Regions from separate parts of the Kitasatospora sp. NPDC052896 genome, predicted to be linked through region 3. Evidence: riboswitches for the same ligand, from Rfam matches in the RefSeq annotation. Region 3 holds a riboswitch; each other region holds the start of a gene.
The links. Region 3 has a riboswitch for magnesium ahead of ACIGXM_RS35655 (NRAMP family divalent metal transporter). Riboswitches for the same ligand answer to the same signal wherever they lie in the genome.
Positions count from the first base shown of each region.

Region 1: it holds a riboswitch for magnesium, as region 3 does, so the genes downstream of both, ACIGXM_RS15680 (hypothetical protein) here and ACIGXM_RS35655 (NRAMP family divalent metal transporter) in region 3, are expected to answer to the same signal.
Region 2: it holds a riboswitch for magnesium, as region 3 does, so the genes downstream of both, ACIGXM_RS27600 (VOC family protein) here and ACIGXM_RS35655 (NRAMP family divalent metal transporter) in region 3, are expected to answer to the same signal.

Region 1 is NZ_JBITZU010000006.1:234,792-239,447, forward strand. It holds gene ACIGXM_RS15675 (NRAMP family divalent metal transporter) at 1-576, opposite strand, end outside; M-box (ykoK) riboswitch at 1,012-1,190, opposite strand; M-box (ykoK) riboswitch at 1,430-1,608, shown strand; gene ACIGXM_RS15680 (hypothetical protein) at 1,929-2,231, shown strand; gene ACIGXM_RS15685 (hypothetical protein) at 2,297-2,914, shown strand; gene ACIGXM_RS15690 (hypothetical protein) at 2,967-3,830, opposite strand; gene ACIGXM_RS15695 (GntR family transcriptional regulator) at 3,889-4,593, opposite strand.
Region 2 is NZ_JBITZU010000018.1:94,227-98,882, forward strand. It holds gene ACIGXM_RS27590 (thioesterase II family protein) at 120-896, shown strand; gene ACIGXM_RS27595 (ferritin-like protein) at 907-1,998, opposite strand; gene ACIGXM_RS27600 (VOC family protein) at 2,174-2,590, opposite strand; M-box (ykoK) riboswitch at 2,909-3,087, opposite strand; gene ACIGXM_RS27605 (class I SAM-dependent methyltransferase) at 3,368-4,018, opposite strand; gene ACIGXM_RS27610 (polysaccharide deacetylase family protein) at 4,157-4,656, shown strand, end outside.
Region 3 is NZ_JBITZU010000039.1:22,028-26,683, forward strand. It holds gene ACIGXM_RS35655 (NRAMP family divalent metal transporter) at 890-2,530, opposite strand; M-box (ykoK) riboswitch at 2,811-2,991, opposite strand; gene ACIGXM_RS35660 (transposase) at 3,361-3,720, opposite strand; partial or broken gene ACIGXM_RS35665 (transposase) at 4,028-4,153, shown strand.

The sequences.
Region 1 (4,656 bases), on a different contig from region 3:
GAAGGAGCCGCCCGCCACCACCGCGAACAGCAGGACCGCGGCCAGCGGGACCGAGACGTACTTGGGGATGCCGAAGTAGTTCAGCGCGAGGGCGACGCCGATGAACTCGGTGACGATGGTGAGCGAGTTGACCAGGAAGAGGTCGGCCACACTGAACATGCCCCAGAACCGGCCGAACCGTTCGAAGATCAGCCGGGCGTGGCCCACCCCGGAGACCGCGCCGAGCCGGACCACCATCTCCTGGTTGACGTAGAGCACCGGGATCAGCAGGACCAGCGTCCAGACCAGCTTCATGCCGTAGTTCTGACCGGCCTGGGCGTAGGTGGCCACGCCACCCGCGTCGTTGTCACCGACCATCACGATCAGGCCGGGGCCCATGATCACCAGCAGCGTGCGCAGCCGCTCCCACCAGGTTCTGCGCCGACCGGTGTCGTCCTGCCTGATCGTGCCGAGCGCGCCGACGATGTCACCGACGTGCGCGCTGTCCATCACCGCCGAGCCGGCCACGGCGGCCGTTGACGTGTCGCCGGGGCCGGGATCCCGCTCCGGGGCCTGGCGAGTGGAGTTGAAAGCCATGTCACTTCCTCATCTGAGCGTGCCTGCGAGCAGGCTGGGGCCACGCCCGGCGTTCGGGCGCGTCGGACAGCGGCCACGGGGACCGACAGGGGAGAGCGGGCAGCAGGGACCGCACCCACGACGACCGCGAAGCGGAACGGCACGGATGAGGGGACGTCCGGGCAGGCCGGACCGGCCCGAAGAGCAGTCGGGCAGCCTGCCGCTGGACGTCGAACCAGGTTGATCAGTCAGGTAGTTGGACCGATTGGACGGTTACCGCTCAGGCGTGCGGGACATCCTGTGCGAAAGCGGATCGGGCACTGGGACTACTGCCAGGTTCCATCCCGACCACCTCCTCCTGAAACCGCGCACGGTGGTGCGCTCTCCACACGGGTGGCGAAGTCGCCACCCGTCCAGGGCAGCACGAAACCGAGCCCGGCCGGCGCTACCCCTTGGACGGCACCCCTCACGTAAGAGTTTCGGCACTGCACGGCGTATCCCCACCCTCCATGGGCGGGAAGCCACTTGGGGTCACCCCTTAATCCGAGGAGACCTGTCCTGATCCTGGGCGTCTCTCGACGTCGTGGGGTCAGTGGCCTGTATCCGTGCAGACGCCTCACCGAACGAGGTGTCGCGTCGCACAGTATGGCGCACGCTCTTCACACACTGTCAAGCCGGACCTGCACGCCGTCCTCGGGGCGGAGGGACAGCTGTGGCGGGCACTGCTGTTCGCCGGTAATCACCCTTCCCAGCAGCCACTTTCGCATCGTGTTGGAGCTCCGTGCCGCATCGTGCGGCGCGACCACTGGTGTCAAGATTCGGCAAAGACGGCAAGCGTGCGACCGGAGAGGGTCTAGTCTTGTCGAGGTTTTGAAAGGCACCTCGTTCGGTGAGGCGTCTTCACGGACACAGGCCACTGACCCCACGACGTCGAGAGACGCCCAGGTTCAGGACAGATCTTCCCGAATTAAGGGTTGATCCCAAGTGGCTTCCGCTCCTTCGGAGTTGGATCACGCCGTGAAGTGCCAAAGCTCTGACGAGTTGGGGTGAACCGGTCGCAGGGGAACCGGTCCGCTCCTTGCCGTGTCGCTACGGCGCACACCTCTGTGCGCCCCGACCGCGAGGAGGCGAGAGGCATGGATGCGAGTTGCAGTACGCCGGGCCGTCATCGGCCCCTCCCGCGCCTCTCCCCGCTTTCCGCGGGCTCGCGGTAGCCACCTTCCCCCTCCGCACCCCTGACGTGTCCGGATGGCCCGACGCCATCGCGGTCCGCCGCGGTGTGCGCGCAGGGCAGGCGGCTGCCGCCCCCCGACCGGAAACCCCTCACCACCTCACCCGAGGAAGGAAGGGCACACCCAGCCATGAATCTGACGATGCGTCAAGAACCTTGGTCGCAGCACCGGACACGCGCCGCACGCAGGCCGGCGCACACCTGCCCGCGCGTCACCCTGGCCCTGCACGACGGCCTGGAACGGGCCTACCGGCTGGACGACCCCGGCACCTGTCCCCGGTCCGGCACGGAGAACACCCCGGCCTCCGCGTACGACCCCCGGGTACACCTCGCGTACCTCCTCGCCCGTCAGGGCCACCGCGCCAGCTGGCTCGCCCGCTACGCCGACCTGCCGCTGTCCGCCGCGCGCCGCATCACCGAGGCCGCCGCCCGGCCGCACGACTGACGCTCTCGCCACGGCCCCCTGCCGCCACTCGGCACCCGGGCCGGCACGTACGGAAAGGGGAGGACATGGCCCGGCTGAGGGCGGTACCGCGCCCGCGGACCCGCGAGGGTGCGGCTGCGGTCGTCGCCGTCGCGGCGGCAGTGCTGGAGCTGGTTGTGCTGAGCACGGTTCCGGTGCGGGAACGGCCGGTGGTCGGCGGTGCGCTGGTCGGCGCGGCCGCCTCGGTCCTCGGCGTGCTCGGACTGATCCGGCACCGGCTCCGAAGTCCTCGGCAACCGGTGCCGCGAGCCGAGCGGGCAGCGGAACGGGTGACGGACGGGCCCTGGTTCACCGCCCGCACCCTGGAGGGCTTCCCCGTGGAGGCGGTCCGCCCGCTGCTGCACGGCCCGCAGGCCCCCAGCCTCAACGCCCTCTACACCGCGTGGGTCTTCGTGATCCAGGGATACGACACGCGATGGATCGCCCGGCAGCTGTACCTTCCCACCGAGCTGGTCCGACTGCTGGCCGACACCGCCCGCGGACCGGAGCCGGCGGGCCGCCCGCCCCGGTCCGCGGGTGCCGGTCCGCCGTCCAGGCCCGACCTCAGCCCACCTGGCGGGTGTCACGACCCCGATCAGGCCGCTGGTCCGGGAGCTTCTGGCGGTGGGGCAGCGGCGCGGGCGGTGCGGCGTGGCACTCGTTGAGCTGCCCGCCGAGTACCCGACGGCGCGAAGGACGCTCTGGTGGGCCCGGTGCTCAGCCCTTGCCGAAGTGCACCGCGCGGAAGGCGCCCGCCGCCCTGAGGGTTCTGGTGAAGCCTTCGGCCAGCTCGGTGAGGCGCTTGGTGGCGACCGGGCCGAGGTGGTCGTACGGGGCGGCGTCGAGGCGGTCGGTGAGCACCTCGGTCTCGTCGCGCAGGGCCGCGCCCGACTCCGTGAGATCCCCCGCCCCGTCCAGCAGGCCGCGCTCGCGCAACTGCTCCCGGGCGGCGGCCCACTGCTCCGCGGACCATCCGCGGGTCCGCATGAACAGCGCGGACGTCGGTGCCTTGCCGGTGGCGTTGTGCAGGACCAGCGCCTCGATCCCGGACAGGCCGGCGACCGCCAGGGCGGCGAGGTGACCGTCACCCCGGTGCTCGCGCAGCAGCGTCGCGGCGTGCCACAGCGCCAGGTGCGGTTCCTCCGGCACGGGGAGGTCGGCGTTGGCGGCGTACAGCGGCCGCGCCTCTCGGCGGCACGCTTCGGTGGCGCGCAGGGCCAGCCCGGCCGCCTCGGCCATCTCCTTCGACGCGAGGGCCTGCTCCCCGAGCAGCCGCCGCAGTGTGCCGTGCGCGCCGCGCAGCCGGGCCGTGAGCACCGCCTCCGGCGTGCTGATGGCCCACGCCGCGGGGATGTACCGCGCGACACGCGCGTGGTTGAAGTTGTAGAACGTCGCCGTCACGGTGCCCGCGCCGACTGCCCCGAGCGGGGCCGCGCGGCCCGCGAAGTAGGCCATGGCTCCGCGCTCCAGCCCGAGCGCCGCGAGTTCGTCCTCCAGCTCCGGCGCGAAGTACACGCATGAGTGCAGGGGATTGACGACGTTGTGGCAGTGGCGGCCCGCGCTCGCCTCGAGGGAAGTCATGCCGTGGCTCCGATGTCGGTGGTCAGGTGCGGTCGTTCGGTCGGGTTGGCGAGGCGCATCAGGCTTCCTCCGTGGGTTCGTGGTGGGTGCGGCCGGTCAGTCCGGCCACGGTCAGGGTGAGGTGCTGGGCCAGTACTTCGGCCGCGGTGTCGGCGTCGCGGGCCAGCGCCGCCTCCTCCAGCCGGCGGTGCTCGCCAACGCCGTCCCGGTGGGGATTGCCGTGCGCCGACCAGCGGCGAGCCAGCTCGCTCGCGGTCCACATCCGGTCGAAGGTCTCCAGCAGGACGGGGTTGCCGCAGCCCTCCAGCAGAGTGCGGTGGAAGGCCCGGTGGGCTTCGGACCAGGCGGCGCAGTAGTACTCGCCCTCCTCCGGCACGTACGCCGGGGTGCGGGTCAGACGGTGATGGGCGGCCCGGACGCGCGCCTCCCAGTCGAGGTCGCCGCGCTCGACGGACATCCGCAGCACGACCGGTTCGATGGTCCGGCGGGCCTCGGCGATCTCCTGCCAGCGGCGGTCGGAGAAGGCCGGGACGGCGAAGCCACGGTTGGGCAGCCGGTCGGCGAGGCCATCGCCGACCACGCGCACGAGCGCCTCGCGCACGACGGCCAGGCTCACGCCCTGCTCCACGGCGAGGTCCTGCGGTTTGAGGGCGTCACCGGGTGCGAAGTCCCCGCGCATGATCGCCTCCCGCAGGTGTGCGTAGACCTGCTCGGAGAGCATCTGCTTTCCCGACGGGGTCGAGGTGTGGGTCGTCCGGGCCATGTCCCCATCATAGACGATCCGATGAATAATCGATTATTGATGTTAGGGTCGACCTTGCTGGAC
Region 2 (4,656 bases), on a different contig from region 3:
CCCGGTGCGGGTGGCAGCGGCCGATCGGCCGCCGGATACCGTGGAGCCCGATCGCGCGGCCCCGGGCTCCACCGCGTGCGCGGTCCGAAGGTCCGACCCCTGCGAGCTGAGAGGCCCTCATGTCCACCCGCTTCCCCGCCCCCTCCACCGTCGCCGCGGGGTGGGCCCGCATCCCCGAACCGCGGCCGGCCGCCCGGCTGCGGCTGATCTGCTTCCACGCCGCCGGGGCCGGCCCGTCGATGTACCGCTCCTGGGCGAGCGGCCTGCCGGAGGAGGTCGAGCTGGTCGCGGTGCAGCTGCCCGGGCGGGAGACCCGGTTGGGGGAGGAGCGGTTGACGGACTACCCGACCGCTGTGGCGGCCGCCTTCGAGGGGCTGGCCCCGCTGTTCTCCCGCCCGTACGCGCTCTTCGGGCACAGCATGGGCGCGCTGCTCGGCTACGGGGTGGCCCTGGCGGCCCAACGGGCCGGCCTGCGCGAGCCGTCCCGGCTGCTGCTCAGCGGCTGCGAGGGACCCGGGGCCTGGCGGACCGTGCCGGAGCGCCTGACCTGGAGCGACCAGCGGCTGGTGGAGGAGCTGCGGCGCAACGGCGGCACCCCGGAGGAGGTGCTGGCGATGCCGGAGCTGCTGGAGCTGGTCCTGCCGGTGCTGCGGTCCGACTACCGGATCGTCGACTCCTTCCAGCCGCCCGCGGGCGGGCGGCTGGAGTGTCCGCTCTCGGTCTTCGGCGGGGAGGAGGACCGGATGGACCGGGACGGCCTGGCGGCCTGGTCCGCCGTCAGCCGGGCGGAGTGCTCGGTGCGGATGTTCCCCGGTGGGCACTTCTTCCTGACCGGGGAGGCGGGACCGCGGGTGCTGGCCGCCATCGCCGCCGACCTGGCCGCCACACCGGCCTGAGCGGCACCCGCTACGTCGTGACCGGGCGGAACTGCGGGCCGTAGACGCCGTGCCCGTCGGGCAGCGGGATCTCCATCAGGCTGAGCGCCGGGCCCTCCATCGCCCGCATGGCGTGCACGGCGGCGCGCAGCGTGCCCGGGTCGCCGGCCGTCCAGGCGGCCTCCAGACGACGCAGCATTTCGGTGAAGGTGGCGTCGAACCGGCGGAGCAGCCGCTCGGCCTCGGGCCGCGGGGCGGTCCAGCCGCCCGCCGGGACCGACCCCATCGGGCTGACCTCGGGGAAGGGCACCCGCTCGCCGGTGAACTCCCAGACGCCGTCGACCCGCCGCAGCCGGTGCTCGTGGTAGATCTCGCCGAACGCGTAGTAGTGGGCCGGGGTCTCGGAGTCGAACCGGCTGTCGGGCGACCCGGAGGTGCCCTCGCCCTGCTCCTTGATGATCTCGATCGCCTGCTCGACGTCGTCCAGGCTCTCCATCGGGAGCAGTCGGTCCGGGCCGATCCGGTCGGCCAGCTGGCCCTCGGCCGAGAGTTCGGGCCGGACGTCGCGGAACGCCTCCAGCAGCCCGGTGTAGAAGGCGCCGATGCTCGGCGGTCCGCCCGCCATCCGGGCGAGGGGGGTCTCCGGGGTCTCGATCCTCATCAGCACCTCGTGCACGTACTCCTTGGTGAGCCCGGAGAGGTGGACGATCAGTCCGGGCCGGACTCCGCCCGGGAGCGGGCCGGGGTACGAGGGCACGGCATCGGCGATCCGGGGCCGGCCGCCCACCGCCACCAGCAGGTTGCAGGCCAGGCCCATGTGGTACATCTCGTCGTTCACGATGCGGCGGATCAGCCGGGCCGCCTGGTGGCCACGATCCCTGACTGACCACCAGGCGCAGAGGTACGGCGGGATGGTGGCGAACTCCAGCTCCACCGCGACCTGGAGCGCCGCCCTGATCCAATGGACGTCACGCCGGTCGCCGGGCACCGCCAGCAGTCGCGCGACCGCTCCGCCGGGGGTCGCGCCGGGGGTCGCGGTGGGTGCGGCCGCCGCGGGCGGGGCGACCACGGCCGGCCCGGCCGCGGCCAGGCCGGCCGAGGCGAGGAAGTCCCTGCGGCTCAAAGGGGGAACCCGTCGGCTCTCATCGATCACATCTGCCTCCGTCCTTGGGCGACCGGCCCCGGTCCTTCGGCCGCGGGCCGCTCGGCTGCCTGGCAACGGCTGGCGAAGCTACCAGCGGATCGGCCGCCGAGCCGGCGCCGCCACCGGGACACCCGCCGGTCACCACCCGGGAGGCTCAGCCGTGCCGTCCGGCGAGCAGGACCTGGTCCGGTGCCGGCCGGCACTCGGGAACGGATTCGACGAACTCCAGCAGGTTGCCGACCGGGTCCTGGGTGTAGAAGCGGCGGTGCGGCGGCAGGCTCTCGTCCCAGACCACCAACGCACCGAGATCCGCCAGGCGTGCCGCGAAGTCGTCGATCTCGCTGACCGCCAGTCCGGGGTGAGCCTTGGTGGTGGGTCGGAAGCGCTCCTCGATCCCCAGGTAGAGCCGGACCCGGCCGCCGTCGGCCGCGAACCAGCAGCCGCCCCGGTCGGTCAGCGGCGCCGGCTTCGGGATCTCGGCCAGCTGCAGGATGTCGCAGTAGAAGGCCCGGAGCAGTGCTTCGCTGCCGGGCGGTGCGCTGAGCTGGACGTGGTCGAGGGCCGTGATCACAGACGGCCTCCTCTCGGTGGTGGTGGTCATGGTGGGTCGCCCGAACTCCCGGGTGACGGTGGGGAGTCGGGTGCGCACGGCGGCGCGCCGCCCGGCGGGTGATCCGCGTCGGCGCGGGCCGATGAACTGACGCTGAGTCAGAAGGCTTGGCTGGTCGGGTCGTTATCGCAGGGCGGGGAGGGGCGACGACAGGCGGGAATGGGGGCCATGGTGGCCCGGACTACTGCAATCCATGTCTCTCGCCTCCTCCCGGCCGGACGCACCGTCTTCGGTGCGTCATCGACTCGGCAAGGAGCTCACCGGCGCGCCCGAGCCGCCGGATCACCCCAACCCGTCAGAGCTTTGGCACTGCACGGCGTGATCCAAGCCCGAAGGACTGGAAGCCACTTGGGATCAACCCTTAAGCCGGGAAGATCTGTCCTGAACCTGGGCGTCTCTCGACGTCGTGGGGTCAGTGGCCTGTGTCCGTGCAGACGCCTCACCGAACGAGGTGCCTTCTGCAAACCTCAACAAGCCTAGCTGCCGCCGGGCGACCGATTGACCATTTTGCCGACTCTTGACGTTGGGAGGTGATGCCTGCCGGCCGGCCGCGGGCACCGGCCGACCACCTCGGCCCGTCCGCCCCTCACCGACCTGTCGCTGCCGCCCCTCGCCGACCCGCCTGCTCGGACCGTCCGTCCCGGGTCGCGCCGGACCCGGCGACCGCCCGGGCGCTGGGGGACGTCGCGGCCGGGCTCACCGGCGCCGGGTTCCCGGCCGTCGCCCGAGTGGTCGCCGCTACGCGGTGTGGCGCAACCGCAGGACGTTGTCCTCGCGGGTGCCGGGCAGGCCGTCCGGGTCGGTCAGCTCGCGGGTGAACAGCTCGTCGCGCTCGACCCGCCACCGGCCCGGCGCGAGGTCGAGCGAGTCGAGGACCTCCGCGGTGGTGGGGAAGTGGTAGTCGAAGTGCGGGGTGTGCTGCCACGAGGGCCAGCCCGCGTGACCGACGATCAGCAGCACCCCGCCCGGTGCCACGGCCTCGGCCGCCCGGCGCAGGATGGCCGTCCGTTCGCCCTCCAGCTCGACCGGGGAGTGCAGGAACTGGGCGGACACCAGGTCGAAGTGGCCGGCGGGGAACGACTGCGACAGGTCGTGCCGCTGCCAGTCGATCCACTCGGCGACCCCGGCGTGGGCCGCGTTGGCGGCGGCCCGGCGAAGCGCGGTCGCCGAGACGTCGACGGCGGTGACCCGCCAGCCCCGGTCGGCCAGCCAGATCGCGTCGGTGCCCTCGGAGCACCCGAGGTCCAGCGCGGTGCCGGGGGGCAGCTCGCTGACCTCCCGGACCAGCGGCTCGTTGGGCCTGCGGACCCGGCCCCACGGGCTCTCGCGGTCGCGGTAGAACTCCTCCCAGTACTCGTGGGCGGTGCTCTGCGGCGAGGTGTCGGTCATCGGTCGTCTCCTCGGTCGGGTTGGTTGGCTGGTGTCCCTTCGGCGAGCGTGCGACAGTCGGTGCTGGCTGGCAAAGTTCCTTGCCGGAACAGCAAATGAGGAGAGTGACCTGCCGGGGGTGGCGGGCGTTGACCGGGCATGAACCGCTTCGCCGCCGCCGTCGCCCTCCTCGCCGTCACCGTGCTCACCGTGCCCGCCGCCGCGGCCAGCGGGTCGCCGCCGCCCGCGTCGCTCGGGCGGCTGTTCGGGAGCGAGAACCGGCGGATGCCCACCGACCGCCGGGAGGTCGCGCTGACCTTCAACGCCGCCTGGGACGAGACCGGGGTGCCCGAGGTGCTGGCGACGCTGCGGCAGCGCGACGCGCCCGCCGACTTCTTCCTCACCGGGCGGTTCGCCGAGCGTCACCCCGCCGCCGCCCGGGCCATGGCGGCCGAGCACGGCATCGGCAACCACTCCTACAGCCACCCGCTGTTCGACCGGCTCACCGCCGACCAGGCCCAGCAGGAGGTCCTGCGGGCCGACCGGGCGATCCGGGCGGCCACCGGCGTGGTGCCGTTGCCGTTCTTCCGCTTCCCCTACAGCGCCACCACCCCGCAGGGCATCGCCGCGGTCAACGCGCTGGGCTTCGCGGACATCGA
Region 3 (4,656 bases):
CCCCGCGCGCCCGCTCCGTCAGCCTGGCCGGCTTCACCTGCCCAGCCTGCTTGGCTCGCTCAGTTTGGTCTGCCCGCTCACCCTGAACGGCCTGTGCCTCCTGCACGGCTCGCTCGGCTCTGTCTGACCGTTTGGCTCGCTCGGCCTGGTCCAGGAGGCGCTCGGTGAGCAGGCTTACCAGGTGGCGCAGTTGCTTCAGGGCTTGCTTTGCGTCTTCGCCCTGCTGGACGGTGTTGACGTAGTGGTGGGCGGCGCCGTTGAGGGCTTCTCCCGTGGCGAGGACACCTTGAAGCGGTCCTGGTGGCAGCCTGTCGGCCATGCCGGGTGGTGCCGGTTCCAGCTCGAGCACGGCAACATTGACCAGGGCGTCCAGGAGTTTCGCGTGGGCTTTTCGAGCGCGGGTGGCCTTGGATCTGCACGCGTTTGTCGTCGTGCAGTACCGCGGCGGCCGGCCCCGCCCCTTCCACATCAACGGAGCACCACACACGCCACACACGAACCCGTCCAACTCGGTCCAACCGTCCAACACTTCTCTCCACTTCAAAAGACGTCACGTACATGGAAGGGGGCTGTAAGTGACCTGCGCGGTCGTTCCCGAGATCTGCTACCGCCACTGGCTTCAAGCACCGAAGTCAGTGAGCCTTTTCAGAGCGGCCACCGTTCGGGTGACCGGGCTGCGGCTGTGGTCGGCGCACCGAGCACGGTCAGGCTGGTCAGTGCAGGTGTCAGCGGTGGACACGGTCTCACCCTGTCGAGTAGCAGCTAAAAGGGCTCAGTGAGCAGTGCCCCCGGTGTGGCTCAGCTCTGCGTCTTCGTCAGCGTGTCACCACCACATCGGTTGGTGAGACACGTCCCCTCTTTGATTCTGTTTCGGTTGGGGTGAGGGGGGTTAGTTGTTGAGTGCTACTTGTGTGATCTTGATGATGACCATGGCCATGGCGATCAGCAGGTAGGTGCGCAGTGCGGCCATGCCGATTTTGCGGGTGGTGGACATTGCTGGCTTGGTCAGTTCGTGGAGTGGGGGCATGCGCCAGGTGTCGCGGTCGGTGTGGTTGGTGTGGTCGGTTGGGTCTCCCTTGGTGTTGGTGTGTCGCTTGGTGAAGGCGTATCCGGCGGCGAGTACACCGGCGGTGGCGCAGGTGGCCATGATGTCGATGATCGTGTCGGAGGTGATGTCGGGGAAGAGGACGGAGGCGGTCAGGATGATCGAGAGGGTGACCAGGACTGCGACCACGACGGCGGTGAAGGCGTTGGTCTTGGGTCCGTTGGTCCAGGGGCCGAGGACTTGCTTGTCGTTGCAGAGCAGCAGGAGGAACACGGAGGCTGATGGCAGGAGTACTCCGGCCAGGGTCTGTACGCCTTCGGTGAGCAGGCCCAGGGGGGATCCCGGGATCAGGACGATGGTCGCGGCGGCGGCGACCAGGCCGGCGTAGACGGCGTAGAAGCCCTTGGCGCCCTTGAGGTCGCGGTGTAGTGAGTGCTTGATGCCGAAGACGTCGCCGATGGCGTAGGCGGTGGAGAGCGTGACGGCGAAGGCGCCGATGATCGAGGCGTCCAGTAGGGCGATCGCGAACAGCACTGCGGCCAGGTGGCCGGAGGTCTGGGCCAGGCCGGTGGCGATGCCGGCGGTGTCGGTGAACTGTCCGAAGCCGTCGGTGCCGGCGAACGCGGCGGCTGCGAAGCCCATCATCGCGGCGGCGCCGATGATCACCACGCCCAGGCCGATCACCAGGTCGATGCGCTCGTACTTCATGAAGCGCGGGGTGATGCGCTTGTCGATGACGTAGGACTGCTGGAAGAAGAGCTGCCAGGGGGCGACGGTGGTGCCGACGATGCCGATGATCAGCAGCATGACGGTGGACAGCTGGCCGCTGCCGCCGGGCATGTTCGGGACCACGAAGTCGTGGGCCATCTGTGAGGCCTTCGGGTGAACCAGGAAGTAGACCGGTACCAGCAGCAGGGATGCGGCGCACAGGGTGACGGCGATGCGCTCGAAGCGGCGGAAGGAGCCGGTGAAGGCGGAGGCGATGATGATGGCGGCGGCCAGCACGACGGAGGCGGCCTTGGGTAGACCGAGGTAGCCGGTGGCCAGGGTGATCCCGATGAACTCGGTGACCAGGGTGAGGGCGTTGAGCAGGAAGAGGTCGATGACGCTGAAGGCGCCCCAGAACTTGCCGAAACGTTCCAGGATGAGGCGGGCGTGACCGACTCCGGTGACGGCGCCCAGACGCAGGACCATCTCCTGGTTGACGTACAGCACCGGTATCAGCAGGAAGAGTGTCCACAGCAGGTGGGTGCCGTAGTTCTGGCCGGCCTGGCCGTAGGTGGCGAAGGCACCGGCGTCGTTGTCGCCGACCATGACGATCAGACCGGGGCCGACGATCGCCAGCAGGGTCTTGAGCTTGGCGGACAGGCCCTGGCGCGGGGCGTCGTCGTCCACTCGGATGGTGCCCAGGGCACCCTTGATGTCGCCCACGTGGGCGTCGTCCAGCACCGCGGTGCGCGGCGCTCGGATCGTGGTGTCGGTCATGACAGCCTTCCGATACCCCGGTCAGGGGCGATTCGGGGCAGGCGGTAGCAGCCCACGCCACAACCAGGCACGGCCGGCGCCTGGTTGGTTACACGTCAGTGGTGCTCGTGGTGGGGTGTCTACCGCGTGCTATGGGAGAGCGAGAGCAGGCGGGGGTAGGGGCTACTGTGGCCCGGACTACTGCAGTCCATGTCCATCGCCTCCTTCCGGCCGGGCCCGTCACGGGCCATGCGTGTCGTCGATGTGTTCAGGGAACGTTCCAGCGCACGGCTCCACGGCCGGCACACCCCAACTCGTCAGAGCTTTGGCACTCCACGGCGTGATCCCGCGACACTCTGCGCGGGAAGCCACTTGGGATCAACCCTTAGGTCGGGAGGATCTGTCCTGACCCTGGGCGTCTCTCGACGTCGTCGGGTCAGTGGCCTGTGTCCGTGAAGACGCCTCACCGAACGAGGTGTCTCTCTAAAACCTCTATCACCCTAGACCCACCAAATAGACGGATTCGCACATATACGCAGTCTTGACCCTACATTGACGTGTGCCATGCATCACACTGGCGGTGATCGAGGCTCCCTCGGCGGGTGGGGGTGCTGATCAGCAGGTCAAGGTGGGTTGATTGGTGTTCAGGTTCGTTCGTTGGGTCGATGCCTGTTCGGCGTAGTACTCCTCCTCGTACTCGATGGGGCTGAGCCCAGGGGGCTGCCGACCAGTAGGGCTTTGTTAGGTCCTGTGGTGGGGTTCGGGGGTTGGTGTGGGTTGGCCGCACATGGAGCAGGTGCCGGTCCAGGTGGCCAGGAGGGCCTGGAGTTCCCGGAGGACCGCGTGGAGGGTCAGGCCGGCGCAGGGACTTTTGGGTCGAGCCTGAGCATGGTGCAGAAGGCCTGGGCGAGGGCGGCGAGGGTGACATGGCGGTGCCAGCCGGAGTAGTTGCGGCCTTCGAAGTGGTCGAGGCCGAGGCCGTCCTTGAGTTCGCGGTAGTCGTGTTCAACTCGCCATCTAATCTTGGCGATTCGTACCAGCTCGCGTAGCGGGGTGTCGGTGGGCAGTGTCGAAAGCCAGTAGTCGGTGGGCTCGGCGGAGTCGGGAGGCCACTCGACGAGGAGCCAGCAGTCGGGCAGGGATCCGTCGGCGGCCCGGCGGATGGTGCGGTTGACCGGGCGGACCCGCAGAGACAGGAACGGCGAGCGCATTTCGGCGTTCGGGTTGTGCTTTGTGGCCTTGCTGGACTCTGTTGCTCTATTCGGGCCGCAGGTCGGGTGACTGCGGCTTGATCGCTTCTGTGGTCGTCTCGTGGACAGGCGATCGCGGGGGTGGTGGGTGTCGATGAGGGCGGTGGGGCTGCCGGAGGTCCCGGAGCAGACGGCGCTGGTCGCGGCGGTGGCTTTCCCGAAGGGGACGCTGGCGATGCGGGCGCGGGAGAAGCTGGCGGAGGTCTTCGCGGACGAGCCGTTCGCGTCCGCGTTCGGGGTGCGCGGGGCGCCGGGCCTGTCACCGGGGATGCTGGCGCTGGTCACGGTGCTGCAGTTCGCGGAGAACCTGACCGACCGCCAGGCAGCCGGGATGGCGGTCCGGGCGACCGACTGGAAGTACGCGATCGGCCTGGAGCTGACCGATCCGGGGTTCGACTTCACGGTGCTGGCGAAGTTCCGGGCCCGGCTGGTCGAGCACGGCATGGAGCGCCTGGTCTTCGACCGGCTGGTGGAACACTGCCCCCAGGAGGGGCTGATCGAGGCCGGGGGCAAGCAGCGCACCGACTCCACCCATGTCATCAGCGCGGTGCGGGACTTGAACCGGTTGGAGCTTGCCGGTGAGAGCGTGCGGGCGGTGCTGGAGGCGCTGGCCGCGGCCGCTCCGACCTGGCTCGCACAAGCGGTACCGGTGGCGGAGTGGGAACTGCGTTACGCGGCCAGGGTCGATTCATGGCGGCTGCCCTCGTCGAAGACGAAGCGGGACCGGCTGGCCGAGGTCTACGGCCAGGACGCCCTCGCGCTGCTGCACGTGATTCACGCACCCGGCGCCCCGGTGTGGCTGCGGGAGATCGAGGCGGTCCAGCTGCTGCGGCGGATCTTCATGCAGACGTACTACGTGCACACCGACGCCCGGGGACGGGAGGTGGTCAGGAAGCG